Regions from separate parts of the Paenarthrobacter sp. NPDC091711 genome, predicted to be linked through region 2. Evidence: predicted binding sites of a transcription regulator. Region 2 holds the regulator's gene; each other region holds the start of a gene.
What was found. Region 2 encodes HrcA, which represses chaperone genes, less so after heat shock. Its sites were predicted from a motif close to TTNGCACTCGNNNNNNNCGAGTGCNAA; they were not measured.

Region 1 (5,109 bases), on a different contig from region 2:
CAAGCACCGGATCTGGTGCCCCTGCTGGTCCCGGTGTGGTCCGTCAGTCCATACTTGCTCACCGGTGTGCTCCCGGCGGAGCAGAAATTCGATGCCGTGGTGATCATCGACGCCGAATCCACTTCTCTGCAGGCTGTTCTCCCGGCAATCGCGAGAGCACGGCAGGTAGTCGCCTTCGGTGATGCCAAGATTGCACACGCACGCACCTTCAGCGTCGCCGTGGAGCCGCCGGTTGCCGGCGTGGCCAGCCATGAGAACGTGGACAGCGCATTCAAGGCACTGGCCAGAGTCCTTCCCACGTGGCAACTGAACTGGGTCTACCGCGCAGTGGACGAGGACCTGATCCTCCAGTTGAGCAAGAACTACTACGACGGCGGTCTGCGTCGTTTGCCCGACGGCAATTCGGTCACGGGCCTGGACCGTTCCATCCACGTGGAGTACATTCCCGACGGCACCGGGCTTCCCGGCGCGGACCACGAGGGCGTCGAGTCTGTCACTGCGGAGGTCAACCGCGTGGTGGATCTTGTCTTCGAACATGCCAGGCTCCGGCCCCGTACTTCCCTGGCGGTAGTGACCGCAAGCTTGCGCCATGCGGCCAGGATTGGCGAGGCCATCAGGCTCCAGTTGCCTAACCACGCTCTGCTGTCCAGCTTCTTCGGAGCAGGCTCTGAGTCCTTCCGCGTGGTGGACCTTGAGCGCGCCCAGGGCCTGGTGCGGGACCACGTCATCTTCTCGCTGGGCTACGGCCGCACGCCGCATGGCCGTGCGCTCCACTCCTTCGGTCCGCTGTCCACCGAGGGCGGTCGGAACCGTTTCGCCTTGGCCATGACCCGGGCCCGCCGCTCCATGCACGTCCTGTCGTGTTTCCGGCCCGAGGATCTTGACCTTGATCGCCTGGCCCATGGTGCAGTGGACTTCTACGAACTGCTGGACCGTGAGCTCTCCGGGAACAGTAACCTCGGAACACCTGCCTCGCGCGCTGTAGCCAGTGAGCAGGCATTGGGTGAAGATCCGCTGGTGGCCGATCTTGGCGAACGCTTGCGCGCCCGTGGAGCCCGGGTATGGCATCTTTACGATGGCGTGCTGGATATCGCTGCGGCTGCGGACCCCGTCCACACCATTGGCCGGGAGGGTGCCGAAATCCCCACTCCCGTTGCCATCGAATCCGATGGCACCGAACGGTACCGGCGGATGAGCGTCCGTGAACGGAGCCGGTTGCGGCCGCAACTGCTGGAGCGCATGGGATGGCGTTACATGTCGCTCTGGACCATCGAGGTCTTCACCGATCCTTCTTCCTGCGCGGACCGGATTGGCTCTTACCTGGGGCTTGAGAACCACATCGCCCAGTCGGCGTCGGCCCACCATGGTTTCCTGTACGCGGATGGGGAACAATTGAATCCAGGAAATGCCCAGCCCGTGCTGGCCGCCGGTACCGAGGACCATGCTGACCGGGAACCTCAAAGCGACGTTCATGAGGCAGAGAATGCGAAAGAAGCACCATTGATGGATCAGGAAACAGGCACTGAGGACACCGCTGCCCAGGAATCCAGCGAGACGGTCACCAGCAGTTCTGCTGAGGATGGTGCGGATCAGAAATCCGCCGCAGCCAAGACCGGCTCCACCGGGATTCTTCCCACCAAGGCCGCCGAGGATGATCCCCGGCGGTGGGGCGATGATTCCGGCTATGACCACGAACAGTGGCTCAAGGAACAGAAGCCCCCGCACTGGGGTTGAGCAGCCAGGGATAGTTGTGCCAACCACTACGGACTGACCAAAACAAAGAAAAGCTTGCCTTGCGTTGATGCGCCGGCAAGCTTTTCTACTTGTTGGGGATCGGCCGCCACCACTACCAGGCCATCAGTGTCACTTGTGCCCAACCATTCACCGGGCTTGCCGCCCAGGGCTGACGTCCAGAGGACAGGTACCGGGCCTGCAAGGATCTGGCTGGGCCTTGCTTCGTCATAGGACCCCGCTGATGTGAGGACCACAGTTACGAGTTGGCCCGGGGAGAGTAGTTGGATGGAGGAGGCATCGGCCATCCTGAGGGGGACCGCTGCTGATCCCGGAGGTGATCCCGTCAGGAGGCCCGGGCCCAGCAGGCTCGACTCCGAAGGTATCTGCCCCCTGCCAAGAGGCGACGCGAGCTGACGACCAACCAAGGCGCTGACGCTGTTCGGAGATCCACTGATAGCGAGGTCGGGTGGCACTTCGATAGTGGTGAAATCAGATTCAGCAAGGCTGGTCCCCGTTGGAAGGTCACGTGCTGCCACTAGGACGCTGACGCGCTTCTCCGGCGCAGGAGTGAGTTGCTGGACTGCGATGCCCGCAGCCACACACAAGAGGAGTGCTACGGCCAAGCGTCGGTTGCGTGCAACCCAGGAGCCGAATTTTGTCCGCTGCCCCCGTTGACCAGAGCGACCTCTTGGACGATTCCCGCTCAACCGCGAATTGGCGCGGGCGCGGGAAAGGCGTGGCGTGGAGGGCGGATGGTTTAGCGGTGGCCAATTACCGGCGGGTCCTGATGAGCGTTCGGCGCGGGCGAGGAGGGCGCTGCGTGACATGTGTGGCATGTCGCCACGTTAGCCAGCTTCCAGGGTCGCAAATAGCGCCCTGATGTCCTATGTGGAAAAGCGCTTAGCTGCTCGCAGCTGCGGTTGCCGGTGCTGCTGCAGGGGCCTGCGAAGGAGCTGCAGGAGCCGCCGAAACGGTGCTGCCCTTGGCGTCACGGGAATCAGTCCGATAGAACCCGGAGCCCTTGAAAACGACGCCCACGCTGTTGAACTTCTTCCGCAGCGCGCCCTTGCACTCGGGGCATTCCGTCAAGGAGCTGTCAGAAAAGGACTGGACGATGTCAAAGGCATGGTCACAGTCTTTGCAGGCGTATGCGTATGTGGGCACTGAGTTCCTCCTTTAGGACAAAATTCAGGTCCTGTGCGCCTTTGGTGGAAAAATCCGCCTTAGCAGTCGCAGGGCCTGAGTGCCAATTCTATCATCGGTCTACGCCAGGTGTACCAGTGGTTGTGCCGGACCTCACTCGATAAGCCAGCCTGGGTCAGCCGTGCTCGGCAGCGTCGTGGAGCTGAACTACGCCGGAAGGGGTCAGCACCTGGCGCACGGGGCGATCAAATGGCTCGGCGGGTATGGAACCTGAAGGTAACAAATCGTCGTCGAACACCACCGCAATGGTGGGCGGCCGCCCGCTGGAAGCATCCAGGCCCTGGAGCAGCCGATCGTAGTAGCCGCCGCCCTGGCCGATCCGGTTGCCGTCCCGGTCCACCGCAGTGGCGGGCATGAAGATACCCGCGGCTCCGGCTACCACCGAGCTTTCAAGGCGTTCACCCTCCGGTTCATCGATGGGCGCATAGGAGGACCGCACAAAGGCCGTTTCAGGTGTCCAATACACCCAGCTCAAGAGTCGCCCCGGCTCGCAAACGGGCAGAAGAACACGGTGCCCTGCCTCGTGCAGGGACGTGATCAGGGGGATGGTGGGTGGCTCGAACGCTACGCCCAGGTACACGGCAAAGGTGGCGGAGGCGCCGGGGGAGACCATGGCTGCCCAGGCTGTCCCGTGCTGTGCAAGTGTCTCGCCTGCATGTGCCAGGTGTTCCGGCGTGAGGGTCCGCCTGTGCAGCCGCCGGCTGCTGCGTATGTCTTCCTTGGAGGCCATGAGTGTCCGATCGTGTGGTCTTCGCTTGCGGGGAGGGCAGCAGGGGGTTATCCACTCCGGAACCCAAATGTGCTACCGACGCGGCGAGGGGTTTAGCCGTTGATGTGTTCCGTCCGTTACATTAGTCCGGTGACTCTAGAAAACAACGCTGTCCGTAAGGCCGTCATTCCCGCAGCAGGCCTTGGCACCCGGTTCCTTCCCGCCACGAAGGCGATGCCGAAGGAAATGCTGCCCGTGGTGGACAAGCCTGCCATCCAGTATGTCGTCGAAGAAGCAGTCAAGGTGGGCCTGCATGACGTCCTGATGATTACAGGGCGCAGCAAGCGGGCTCTGGAAGACCACTTTGACCGTGTACCGGCTCTTGAAGCCACCTTGGCTGAGAAGGGCGATACCGCCAAGCTTGAAGCCATTCAGTCCGCCACCAACCTCGGTGATATTCACTATGTGCGCCAAGGCGACCCGAACGGCCTTGGTCACGCTGTCCTTCGTGCAAAGCAGCACGTTGGCTACGAGCCCTTCGCCGTGCTGCTTGGCGATGACTTGATCGATGCCCGCGAGGACCTTCTGAGCGAAATGATCGCCGTTCAGCAGAAGACCGGCGGTTCCGTGGTTGCCCTCATCGAGGTGGAGCCTTCCAAGATCAGCGCTTATGGCTGCGCCGATGTTGAGGATATCGGCGAGGATGGCTACGTGCGCATCAAGCAGCTCGTTGAAAAGCCCTCTCCGGAAGAGGCGCCGTCCAACCTTGCCGTGATTGGACGTTACGTCCTTCACCCGGCCGTGTTTGACGTCCTGGAGAAGACGGCCCCCGGGCGCGGTGGAGAAATCCAGCTGACTGACGCCCTTGAGGTGCTCGCTGCCGGTGAAGGCGAAGGCTACGGGGTTTACGGCGTTGTCTTCCGCGGCCGCCGCTACGACACCGGAGACAAGCTGAGCTACCTCAAGGCGTGCATCGAGCTTGCTTGCGAACGCGAAGACCTTGGTCCTGAGCTTCGTGAGTGGTTGCCCAACTTCACCGCCACACTTCCCAAATAGACACATGATGTATGGCTCTGCGATCTGGCCGGTAACGCTGGAAAGCGGAGACCTGCTGCTTCGGCCTATCCGTTACCGCGACAAGCGGGAGTGGTCCGAAGTCCGTTCGCGGAACAGCGAGTGGCTCGCGCCGTGGGAGGCGTCCAACCCTGCTCCGGGTGGACGCCTTCCCAGCTACCGCCAAATGGTGCGTTCCTTGAACGACCAAGCCCGTCAGTCAACGGCTTTGCCGTTTCTCATTGTTGAGCGAACCGCGGGCTTCCACGAGCCGCAGATCGTGGGCCAACTGACGGTCTCGTCCATCGTGTGGGGATCGGCCATGATGGCTACCCTCGGCTATTGGGTGGATAAGGACCGCGCCGGGCGTGGCATTGCGCCCACAGCGGTTGCCATGGCAACCGATCACT
Region 2 (5,109 bases):
TGATTTTATAGCGGTGAGGCTGCCCGTGGTTTACGCGGATGCCCGCCGAAACGGAGAAGCACGTCAGGGCCACCCAGATTGCGGTAGCGATGACGGCGAAGATGTTGCCAACAACAGGCAGCAAAACCAGGATGTTTGCCAGCACGGCGGCAATGGTGGGAGGCAACGTGAAGTTCAGTGCTTCTTTGGATTCCTGCGCTGTGAACGGTCCGCGATCCTTGAAAATCAAGTAGATCAAAAGGGACGGCAGGCACCCCAGGATGCCGCCAAAGTGGGCCAGAGTGGCCCATTGCCTGTCCTCGCCGGCCGTCAACGGTAGTGCGTTGGCAGGCGCGCCGTGGTACTGGGGCCGGCCTGCGGCGCTGCCCGGTTCTTCAGGAGCGTTATCTGCCACGGTGTCTTCCCTTTGCTGTAAAGATGCTGCGGTGTTGCTGTCCCAGAATACCGGCCCCAACGCTCTTCCCGGGACAAACGCCCCGTTGACACGGTACTTGCTGATACCGGAGGGTCTTCGCCTCAAGGAACAGTCAGGAAATCAATGACTTCTTCGACGCGGCCCAACAGTGATGCCTCGAGGTCTGCGTACGTGCGGACTGCCCCCAGGAGCCGTTGCCAGCCCAAGCCTACGTCCTCTGCGGTTTCGTGAGGCCAGCCGAAGGCCCTGAGGATTCCCGTCTTCCAATCGATTCCTCGAGGCACGGCGGGCCATGCGTCAATGCCCAGGACTTTGGGCCGGATTGCCTGCCAGACATCCACGTAGGGGTGTCCAACAATGAGGACGTTTCCTGCAGCCCCCGGCACTGTCATGGCGTCGGCGGCGATGCGGGACTCTTTGGAACCGGGGACAAGATGATCTACGAGGATGCCAAGCCTGCGCCCTGAGCCGGGATTGAAATCGGCGATGGCGGACTTCAGATCATCAACGCCATGCAGTGGCTCCACCACGATGCCCTCCACCCGGAGGTCGTCTCCCCAAACTTTCTCGACGAGCTCGGCGTCGTGCTTTCCTTCCACCCAGATGCGGCTGGCCTTGGCTACCTGTGCCCGTTGCCCCTGGACCCTCACGGATCCTGAAGCCGTCCGGCCGGACGGAACGGCGGACGCGGCAGCGCGTGGGGCGGGAGGCATCAACCGTATGGCCTGCCCTTCAAGCAGGAAGCCAAATCCCAGTTGGAATGACTTGGTCTTGCCCCGCCGGTCTTCGAGGGTCACCACGTGCATGCCGCCCGATTTCTCTACACGCGTGACTTCGCCCACCCAGCCCGACTGCACGTCCTCGAGGACCATTCCACGTTGGACGGCGACTTCCGGCAGCTGCTTTTTGGCCGGAGCGGACAGATCCTGCGGACCCCAATTGTTCAAAGCCAAGGGATTCCTACCTTTTGTGCTGGTTTGTGGTGCGGGCCGAAGCCGGCCGCGGCAGGTTTCAATGCTAACAACGGGGTGGCTCATACTAGACTTGTTAGCACTTGGGCATGTTGAGTGCTAAGTGTGGAGTCCGATTGAGATCCCGCGTTGACCGGTCGAAGCGACCATGGCAGTCGTCAGGAGGTGGTGCTATGAGTGAGCCGCGCAAGCTCGAAGTGCTGCGTGCCATCGTTGAGGATTACGTACATTCCAGGGAACCTGTGGGGTCGAAGGCCCTCGTGGAGCGGCACCATCTTGGCGTTTCCAGCGCCACCATCAGGAATGACATGGCCGTCCTGGAAGAGGAAGGCCTGATCGCGGCGCCTCACACCAGCGCAGGGCGAATCCCCACCGACAAGGGCTACCGCTTATTCGTTGACCGCATTTCGCAGGTCAAACCTCTCTCCGCGGCCGAACGCAGGGCCATCCATTCGTTGCTTGAGGGCCCGGATGATGTTGATGACATTCTGGAGCGGACCGTAAGGCTCCTGTCGCAACTGACCAATCAGGTCGCCGTCGTGCAGTACCCGCATTCCAACCGCGCTTTGGTCCGGCACGTGGAATTCGTCCAGTTGGCCCCTCAACAGATCTTGGTGGTCCTGATCGCGGACACCGGCAGTGTTGGTCAGAAGGTTATCGACGCTGGCTCAGACGTCAGCAATGAGGCCTTGATGCTCCTCAGGTCCCGCTTCCTTGGCAACATTGCCGGCACCCAATTGGCTCTTTTGCCACAAGTGCTTCCCTCCGTTGTTGCCCTGTGTCCGCCGGAACTGCGCAGCCTGGCGCAGACGTTGGCCCAGGGGCTCCAATCGCTGAGTGACACCAGCCGGGAAGAGCGAATCCTGATGGCGGGAACGGCAAATCTGGCCCGCTCCAACGTGGATTTCCCCCTGAGCATCGGACCGGTGCTGGAAGCACTTGAGGAACAAGTTGTGATGCTCCGGTTGTTGTCTGACATGGGGGATGATCCCCGCGGCGTCACCGTGAGCATTGGACGTGAGAACCCATACGACGGCTTGGCGGAGGCCTCCGTCGTGGCTACGGGCTACGGCTCCGGTGCCAAAGTGGGAATTCTTGGCCCCACCCGCATGGACTATCCCACCACCATGGCAGCCGTTCGCGCCGTGGCCCGTTACCTTTCCCGCATTCTCGGCGGCTGAACGCCGGTCCGAGGAAACATCCGCAGTACAACAAGGAAGAGATACCGACTTTGAGCAGCCACTATGACGTTTTGGGAGTCTCGCCGGAAGCCACCGGGGAAGAGATCAAAAAGGCGTACCGCAAGTTGGCGCGGAAACTGCACCCTGACGTAAACCCCGGTGAAGATGTCGCGGAACAGTTCAAGGCCGTGACGCACGCCTACGAGGTGCTGTCTGATCCCCAGAAGCGGCGCGTTTACGATGCCACGGGCAATGAGAACGGCACGGACAACGGTTTCGGTGGAGGTTACGCCGGCCAGGGTTTCGCGTTCCAGGACATCTTCGACACCTTCTTTGGTGGAGGCGGCGGCCACGGTGGACCAGCCTCCCGTGTCCGTCGCGGCCAGGACGCGCTGATCAGCGTCCGCATCGACTTGAAGGACGCCGTGTTCGGCGTCAACAGGAAGCTCGAAGTGGACACTGCCGTGATCTGCCCCACCTGCGATGGCAGTTGCTGCCGCCCGGGCACCCACCCGGAACGCTGCGACATTTGCGGTGGCAGCGGCCAGGTCCAGCGCGCTGTCCGTTCCATCCTCGGCCAGGTTATGACCGCTGCCCCTTGCGGATCCTGTGAAGGCTTCGGCACGGTCATCAAGGACCCCTGCAACGAGTGCAATGGACAGGGCCGCATCCGCAGCCGCCGTTCCCTCACCATCAAGGTCCCCGCCGGCGTTGCCACTGGTACACGCATCCAGCTGTCCGGGCAGGGTGAAGCAGGACCCGCAGGCGGCCCCGCAGGCGATCTCTATGTGGAGATCCGGGTCAACAACGACTCCATGTTCATGCGTGAAGGTGACGACCTCCACGCCACGCTGAGCGTGCCCATGACCGCGGCGGCACTGGGCACGGAACTGCAGTTGGACACTTTCGACGGCGCACAGCACCTGGACGTGAAGGCCGGTACCCAATCCGGAGAAATCATTACCCTGCGCGGCTTGGGTGTTACGCACCTCCGGGGGTATGGACGCGGCGACCTCAAGGTGCACTTGCACGTGGAGACCCCAACCAAGCTCGACCCCGCCCAGGAGGAACTCCTGCAGCAGCTCGCCAAGCTGCGCGGTGAGCAGTTTACCGAGGGAAAGCTTGTTGCAAGCGGCGGAATGTTCGCGAAGCTTCGGGACAAGCTCGGTAACCTGTAGCGGTGAGCAATCCGGTTTTCTTTACACCGGCGGGAAGCCTTGACCAGCTGATCCCCGGGGCCACGTTTGTGTTGGAAGGTGCTGAGGCCCGGCATGCCGTCACCGTCAAGCGATTGGCCGTGGGGGAGCCCGTGGATATCGCTGACGGTTCGGGCATGCGGTTGACTGGCACTGTGGTTGACGCCGGTTCCGGCACCCTCACAGTGGAGGCATCCGAGGTATTCCTCGAGCACCAGCCGGAGGTCCGCCTGGTGCTGGTTCAGGCCCTTGCTAAGGGCGATCGGGATGAACTTGCCATCGAGACTGCCACGGAGCTCGGAATAGACGCCGTCATTCCGTGGCAGTCCGAGCGGGCGATCGTGCGTTGGAAAGGCGATCGGGCCGCTAAAGCGCATGCGAAATGGCAGTCGGTGGTCACTGCGGCCGCCAAACAGGCCAGGCGTGCTTGGATTCCTGAGGTGCGGTCCATAGTGGACACAGGCGCTTTGGCGAAGGCCGTCGCGGCCGCTGATGTGGCCATCATCCTGCATGAAGACGCCAAGAACCCCCTGCGGACTGTCCTTGAAGAGTCAGTTGCGGTCCGGACTGGAGAGGATGGGACCCCTCGCGAGGTCCTCTTGATCGTTGGGCCCGAGGGTGGAATCTCACCACGCGAGGTAACGCGGCTCAGCGACGCAGGAGCCGTAACGGCGCTTCTGGGTCACCACGTTTTGAGGTCGTCGACGGCGGGACCTGCCGCCGTCGTTCTTGCCAGTGACGTATTGGGCCGCTGGTAGTCAGCCCCGCACTTATCCGACCCCGGACTTATCCGATATTGAACAAGCGGGTGTCAGTGCTCGTCTCGATGGTCGCCCCGGCTTCGTCGACTTGTGAGACCCGCAACTCATACTTTCCGGCCTTCAGCGTGGCGGTGAAGGTGAAAACTCCGTACTGACCCGGCTCGCCGGTTGCTTGGGTTTGTCCCGTGAACAGGCCGGTCTTTTCGCCCTTGCTGTTCTCTTGCAGGATCTGCCAGCTGACGGGCCTTGAACTGTCGGTGCTGCGGCCATTGAACTTGACCACACCCACCGGCAGGGTTGTTTCCTCCTGCGGATCGATGATCCACAGAGGTGCCACCAAAGACGCGTTCCGTTCCATGGGTTGGCCAAGTTTTACCTGCCCGAAGGCCATGTAGTCAGTGTGTCCGTCAACCAGGATGACAACCTGGATTTGCTGGCCGGAGTTGATGAGTCCCGAGGACGAGGCTGCCGCGGTTGCTGTGTAGACCAATTGTTGGACGGCGCGCTGCGCCATTCCGGCGTCGAGGTTCGAATTGAAGGCATCCCGCGAAATATCAACGGTGATGACGTTCTTGCCGGAGATGG
Region 3 (5,109 bases), on a different contig from region 2:
CCGCTGGGAATGGCGGGCGCGGACGAAACGGCCCAGTCGTTCGACGACGCCACAATCGCCGCCGCACGGGTGGTGTTCGACGTCGTTGCCTTGCCGTCCGAGACACCACTCATCAGTGCTGCCCGTAAGGCTGACAAGAAGGTGATCACGGGCGCTGAGGTCATTGCCATCCAGGCGGAAGAGCAGTTCGTCCTCTACACGGGCGTGCGCCCCACAGCGGGGCAGGTCCGCGAAGCGTCGGAATTCTCGCGTCGCTGACGGCAGGAGCGCGTTAGAACGTCACAGGCTCCACAACAACAGCCACTCTCTCCTCGCCAATCCGGGTGAGGACCAGGGTGGCTGTTTTTGCGTCCTTGCCCTTTGCCGGTTTGGCGGGAAGCAACTGCTTCCGCAGCTCTTCCGGGGTTACCGCCGTGCCGCGCTTCTTGATGTCCAGTACTGTGATGCCGTTTGTCTTCACCCAGGCCTTGAGGGCCTTGACGTTGTACGGCATGACATCAAGGACCTTGTAGGCCCGGGCGAAGGGTGTGTCCTGCAGTTCCGGAGCGCAAATGTAAGCGATGTGCTCATCCACCAGATGCCCACCCAGCCGTTCGGCGACGTCGGCCACCAGCCCTGCGCGGATCACCGCACCGTCCGGTTCGTAGAGGAAACCCTCAACAGGCCCGACGGCGGCTACCGGGCCGCCGTCGAAATCTGCGCTGCTGGTGATTTCAGCCGCGCCCTGACTGCCGATCACCAGCGCGGCGCGGCGCACGCCGGGGCGGGACACAGCGTTGAACCACAGGGTCACTTCGGTGACGTCGCCGCTTACTGAAACCCACTGGGCTTCGCAGCCTGAGGGCACGGAGTCATGGGGAATGCCAGGACCCATTTTGACGCCGATGGCGCGGCCAGTAGCCGCCAGGCGCTCCACGAAGGACAACGGGGGAGAGAAGGCTTCAGGGTCCCAGATCCGTTTGGTTCCGGAGGTGGACGTGGTCCGCCGGGCGGGATCCAGCCACACGCCGTCTATCCCTTCCAGGTCCACGGTTGTTGCATCAGAGTGGACCACGGTGGCATGCGGAAAAGGAATGAGGTTGATGGTGGCGCAGGCGGCAGTGGTTTCGTCCATCTCTACGGCGGTCACCGAAATGTCCATGGACGCCATCGCCATGGAATCGGCACCCAGGCCGCAACCAAGGTCTGCAACGTGGGAAATGCCGGCCTTCGCGAAACGCTCGGCGTGCCGGGCCGCGACGTTCAAGCGGGTGGCCTGCTCCAAACCGGCCTGGGTGAACAGCATCTGCCGGGCAAACTCACCGAACTTTGCCTCTGCGCGTGTCCGAAGCCGGGACTGTGTGAGGACCGCTGCTACGAGTTCAGGGGAGTGCCCCGCCTTCCGGAGGTCGGCGTTGACGCTGAATGAGTCGGCCTCCCGGTAGGGTCCCAAAGAGGCAAGAAGTTCCCATCCTTCAGTAGTCAGCAAGGGTGCGATCTGTTCCTGCGGTGCGTGAGACATGGGATCAAGCCTAACGGCGCGGCGCTTGACGGTGTGACTGGCGAATCAGCCGGATAGGGTTGATTTCATGGAAGACAACGCTGCCCCGCACACCTCCACCCTGACAAAGTTCGCGCGCCCCGCCCTGATAGCGGGGGTCGTGATCGCGGTGGTCTGCATCGGCCTGCTGATCATCATCTTCGCCTTGGATTCCTTCAATGCCGCTACCTATTCGGTGGCTGGCAAGAGCGTCAATGACGCCACCGATGAAGCGCGAGGCATCCGCGAACTTTACAGCGGCGCCCGGACCGGTGGAATCATCACGCTGGTGATCTCCGGCGTCGTGGCTGTTGCCTCTGCCGTGGTGCTCTACCTGAACCGCGGTAATGCTCCCCTTGACGAGGATGACGACGGCGAAGACTACGATCTGGACGACCTCACGGGCAGGTGAAGGACGTTCACCCATGACGAAATGCTGGCACTCACCTTGACCGAGTGCTAACGCTTACATAGAGTCGTATTAGCACTCTCCCCCGGAGGGTGCTAACCACGCCAAGCGTCTTCCGGCACCGCGACGACGGTTGAACGCCCAGGCACCCTAGTTCTTAGTCCATGAATCAGCTCATGAAAAGGAGAGTCCGAGTGTCGGTCTCGATTAAGCCTCTTGAGGATCGTATTGTTGTTCGCCCGCTCGAAGCAGAGCAGACCACGGCTTCCGGCCTGGTCATTCCGGACTCCGCGCAGGAGAAGCCGCAGGAAGGCGAAGTTGTTGCAATCGGCCCCGGCCGCTTCGATGACAACGGCAACCGCGTACCGGTTGACGTAGCTGTTGGCGACGTCGTCATCTACTCCAAGTACGGTGGAACCGAAGTCAAGACCGGCGGCAACGAGTACCTCGTTCTGTCCGCCCGCGACGTCCTTGCGATCGTCGTAAAGTAACTTCCCGGAGCCCCGCACCGCCGTCGCGTTGGAATCATTCCAGCCGTCAGCGGTGCGGGTTTTCTGTCTTGAAAGGACACAACCATGGCAAAGCAGCTTGCTTTTAACGATGCTGCCCGCCGGTCTCTTGAGGCCGGTATCGACAAGCTCGCCAACACTGTCAAGGTGACGCTTGGCCCGCGCGGCCGCAACGTCGTGCTGGACAAGAAGTGGGGCGCTCCCACGATCACCAACGACGGCGTGACCATCGCCCGCGAAGTTGAGCTTGATGACCCCTACGAGAACCTTGGCGCACAGCTGGCCAAGGAAGTAGCCACCAAGACCAACGACGTCGCCGGCGACGGCACCACCACGGCTACCGTGCTGGCACAGGCCCTGGTCAAGGAAGGCCTGCGCAACGTTGCTGCCGGCGCCGCTCCTGGCGAGATCAAGCGCGGCATCGAGGTTTCTGTTGAAGCAGTCGCAGCCCGCCTCCTGGAGAATGCCCGCGAAGTCGAAGGCACCCAGGTTGCCAGCGTTGCAGCCATCTCCGCGCAGAGCGACGAGGTTGGCGAACTGCTGGCCGAAGCGTTCGGCAAGGTTGGCAAGGATGGTGTCATCACCATCGAAGAATCCTCCACCACCCAGACCGAACTGGTCCTCACCGAGGGCATGCAGTTCGACAAGGGCTACCTTTCCCCGTACTTCGTCACCGACGCTGAGCGCCAGGAAGCCGTCCTCGAGGACGCCCTCATCCTGATCAACCAGGGCAAGATCTCCTCGCTGCAGGACTTCCTGCCGCTGCTTGAGAAGGCCCTGCAGGCCAACAAGCCGCTCTTCATCATTGCTGAAGACATTGAAGGCGAAGCCCTGTCCACGCTGATCGTCAACCGCATCCGCGGCACGCTCAACGTAGTTGCCGTCAAGGCTCCGGGCTTCGGCGACCGCCGCAAGGCCATGCTCCAGGACATCGCAACGCTCACGGGCGCCCAGGTTGTTTCCCCGGATCTTGGCCTGAGCCTGGACACTGTTGGCCTGGAGGTACTTGGTACCGCCCGCCGCATCACGGTGACCAAGGACAACACCACCATTGTTGACGGTGCCGGCACGGCTGAGGACGTTGCGGACCGCGTTGCACAGCTGCGCGCTGAACTCACCCGGACGGACTCCGACTGGGACAAGGAAAAGCTGCAGGAACGCCTGGCCAAGCTGGCCGGCGGCATCGGCGTGATCAAGGTTGGCGCAGCCACCGAGGTTGAGCTGAAGGAAAAGAAGCACCGCATCGAGGACGCCGTTTCCTCCACGCGTGCAGCCCTCGAAGAAGGCATCGTTTCCGGTGGCGGTTCCGCTCTCATCCACGCCCTCAAGGCACTGGACGAGTCCCCGGCCGTCAAGGCGCTGGAAGGTGACGCAGCAGCTGCTGTGGGCATCGTCCGCCGCGCCCTGGTCCAGCCGTTGCGCTGGATCGCCCAGAACGCCGGATTCGACGGCTTCGTAGTTGTTGCCAAGGTTTCCGAGCTGGAAGCCAACCACGGCTTCAACGCAAAGTCCGGCGAGTACGAGGACCTGATCGCCGCTGGCGTGATCGACCCCGTCAAGGTCACCCGCTCGGCTCTCCGCAACGCCGCTTCCATCGCTGCCCTGGTTCTCACCACCGAGACCCTGGTTGCCGAGAAGCCGGCTGAGGAAGAAGACGCACACGCAGGCCACCAGCACTAACGGCCCTGTTCACCACAAGCCCCGGTCATGATGACCGGGGCTTGTGGTGTTTCCGGAGGTGGTGTCCGGCCAGCGCCGCCAAGCTCTTGTGAGCGTACGACGGCGGCGGTAACCTGACGCTACTAGGACGGCTTGGGTGCGCCAACCGGCTGTTCCCGGTCGCAAGGTGAACCATGACAGTTCCGGACACAGACTTGGATTTGGGGCGCTCGGCGTTCCACGAGCGCCGTTGGCGCGATGCGCTTGAGTGCCTCTCCCGCGCCGATTCAGAGGGCGGTCTCCCTCCACAGGACATTGAATTGGCGGCGTCAGTGGCGATGTTGCTCGGCTTGAATAGCCAGAGCATCGAGTACCTGGCCAGGGCTCATGACGAATTCCTGACTGTGGGCGACACGGACAGCGCCGCGAGGTGTGCGGCGTGGCTGGTCATGTTCCTGATGGACATGGGTGAGGCCGCCCGTGGCAATGGTTGGTTGTCCCGCGCCAAGCACTTGCTGGAGGGGATGCCTGATCCGGGTGCGGCCGAGGGGTACCTCCTGATCCCGGCTGCCCTGGGGTTGTTGCGCAGCGGAGCCCCGGAGGCCGGACAGGGCCTGTTCGCCAGGGCATTGGAGCTGGGTACCTCGTTTCACGATAAAGACCTCCAAGCCTTGGGCCGGCTTGGCGTCGGAACGTCCCACGTTTCCCTTGGACACGTGGAAGAGGGGTTGCAGCTGCTGGATGAAGTGATGGTTTCGGTCACCGCAGGTGAAGTCTCCCCCATCCCCGCGGGCATCATCTATTGCGCCGTCCTGGGCAGTTGCCGTCTTTCCAACGACGTTCGCCGCGCCCACGAGTGGACTGCGGCTTTGGAACGCTGGTGCGGGGATCGCCCGGACATGGTGATGTTCAGCGGACAATGCCAGGCCTACCGCGCCGAACTCCTGATACTCCATGGAGCGTGGGACGACGCACTGGCTGTTGCCCGGGCCGCCGAAGGAAGGGTGAGGAAG

Region 1: a site for HrcA is predicted at 2,958-2,984, ahead of ACIQH5_RS03550 (FmdB family zinc ribbon protein). Genes of this name have one in related genera too.
Region 3: a site for HrcA is predicted at 1,956-1,982, ahead of groES (co-chaperone GroES). Genes of this name have one in related genera too.

The regions. Positions count from the first base shown of each region.
Region 1 is NZ_JBIVTF010000002.1:50,197-55,305, reverse strand. It holds gene ACIQH5_RS03560 (AAA family ATPase) at 1-1,734, shown strand, start outside; gene cpaB (Flp pilus assembly protein CpaB) at 1,761-2,357, opposite strand; gene ACIQH5_RS03550 (FmdB family zinc ribbon protein) at 2,635-2,898, opposite strand; gene ACIQH5_RS03545 (5-formyltetrahydrofolate cyclo-ligase) at 3,053-3,667, opposite strand; gene galU (UTP--glucose-1-phosphate uridylyltransferase GalU) at 3,770-4,702, shown strand; gene ACIQH5_RS03535 (GNAT family N-acetyltransferase) at 4,710-5,109, shown strand, end outside.
Region 2 is NZ_JBIVTF010000001.1:192,450-197,558, forward strand. It holds gene ACIQH5_RS00930 (DUF4870 domain-containing protein) at 1-394, opposite strand, end outside; gene ACIQH5_RS00935 (DUF3097 domain-containing protein) at 517-1,368, opposite strand; gene hrcA (heat-inducible transcriptional repressor HrcA) at 1,560-2,567, shown strand; gene dnaJ (molecular chaperone DnaJ) at 2,618-3,745, shown strand; gene ACIQH5_RS00950 (16S rRNA (uracil(1498)-N(3))-methyltransferase) at 3,748-4,521, shown strand; gene ACIQH5_RS00955 (GerMN domain-containing protein) at 4,550-5,109, opposite strand, start outside.
Region 3 is NZ_JBIVTF010000002.1:77,275-82,383, reverse strand. It holds gene ACIQH5_RS03660 (shikimate 5-dehydrogenase) at 1-258, shown strand, start outside; gene ACIQH5_RS03655 (SAM-dependent methyltransferase) at 272-1,501, opposite strand; gene ACIQH5_RS03650 (hypothetical protein) at 1,569-1,931, shown strand; gene groES (co-chaperone GroES) at 2,123-2,419, shown strand; gene groL (chaperonin GroEL) at 2,504-4,117, shown strand; gene ACIQH5_RS03635 (LuxR C-terminal-related transcriptional regulator) at 4,291-5,109, shown strand, end outside.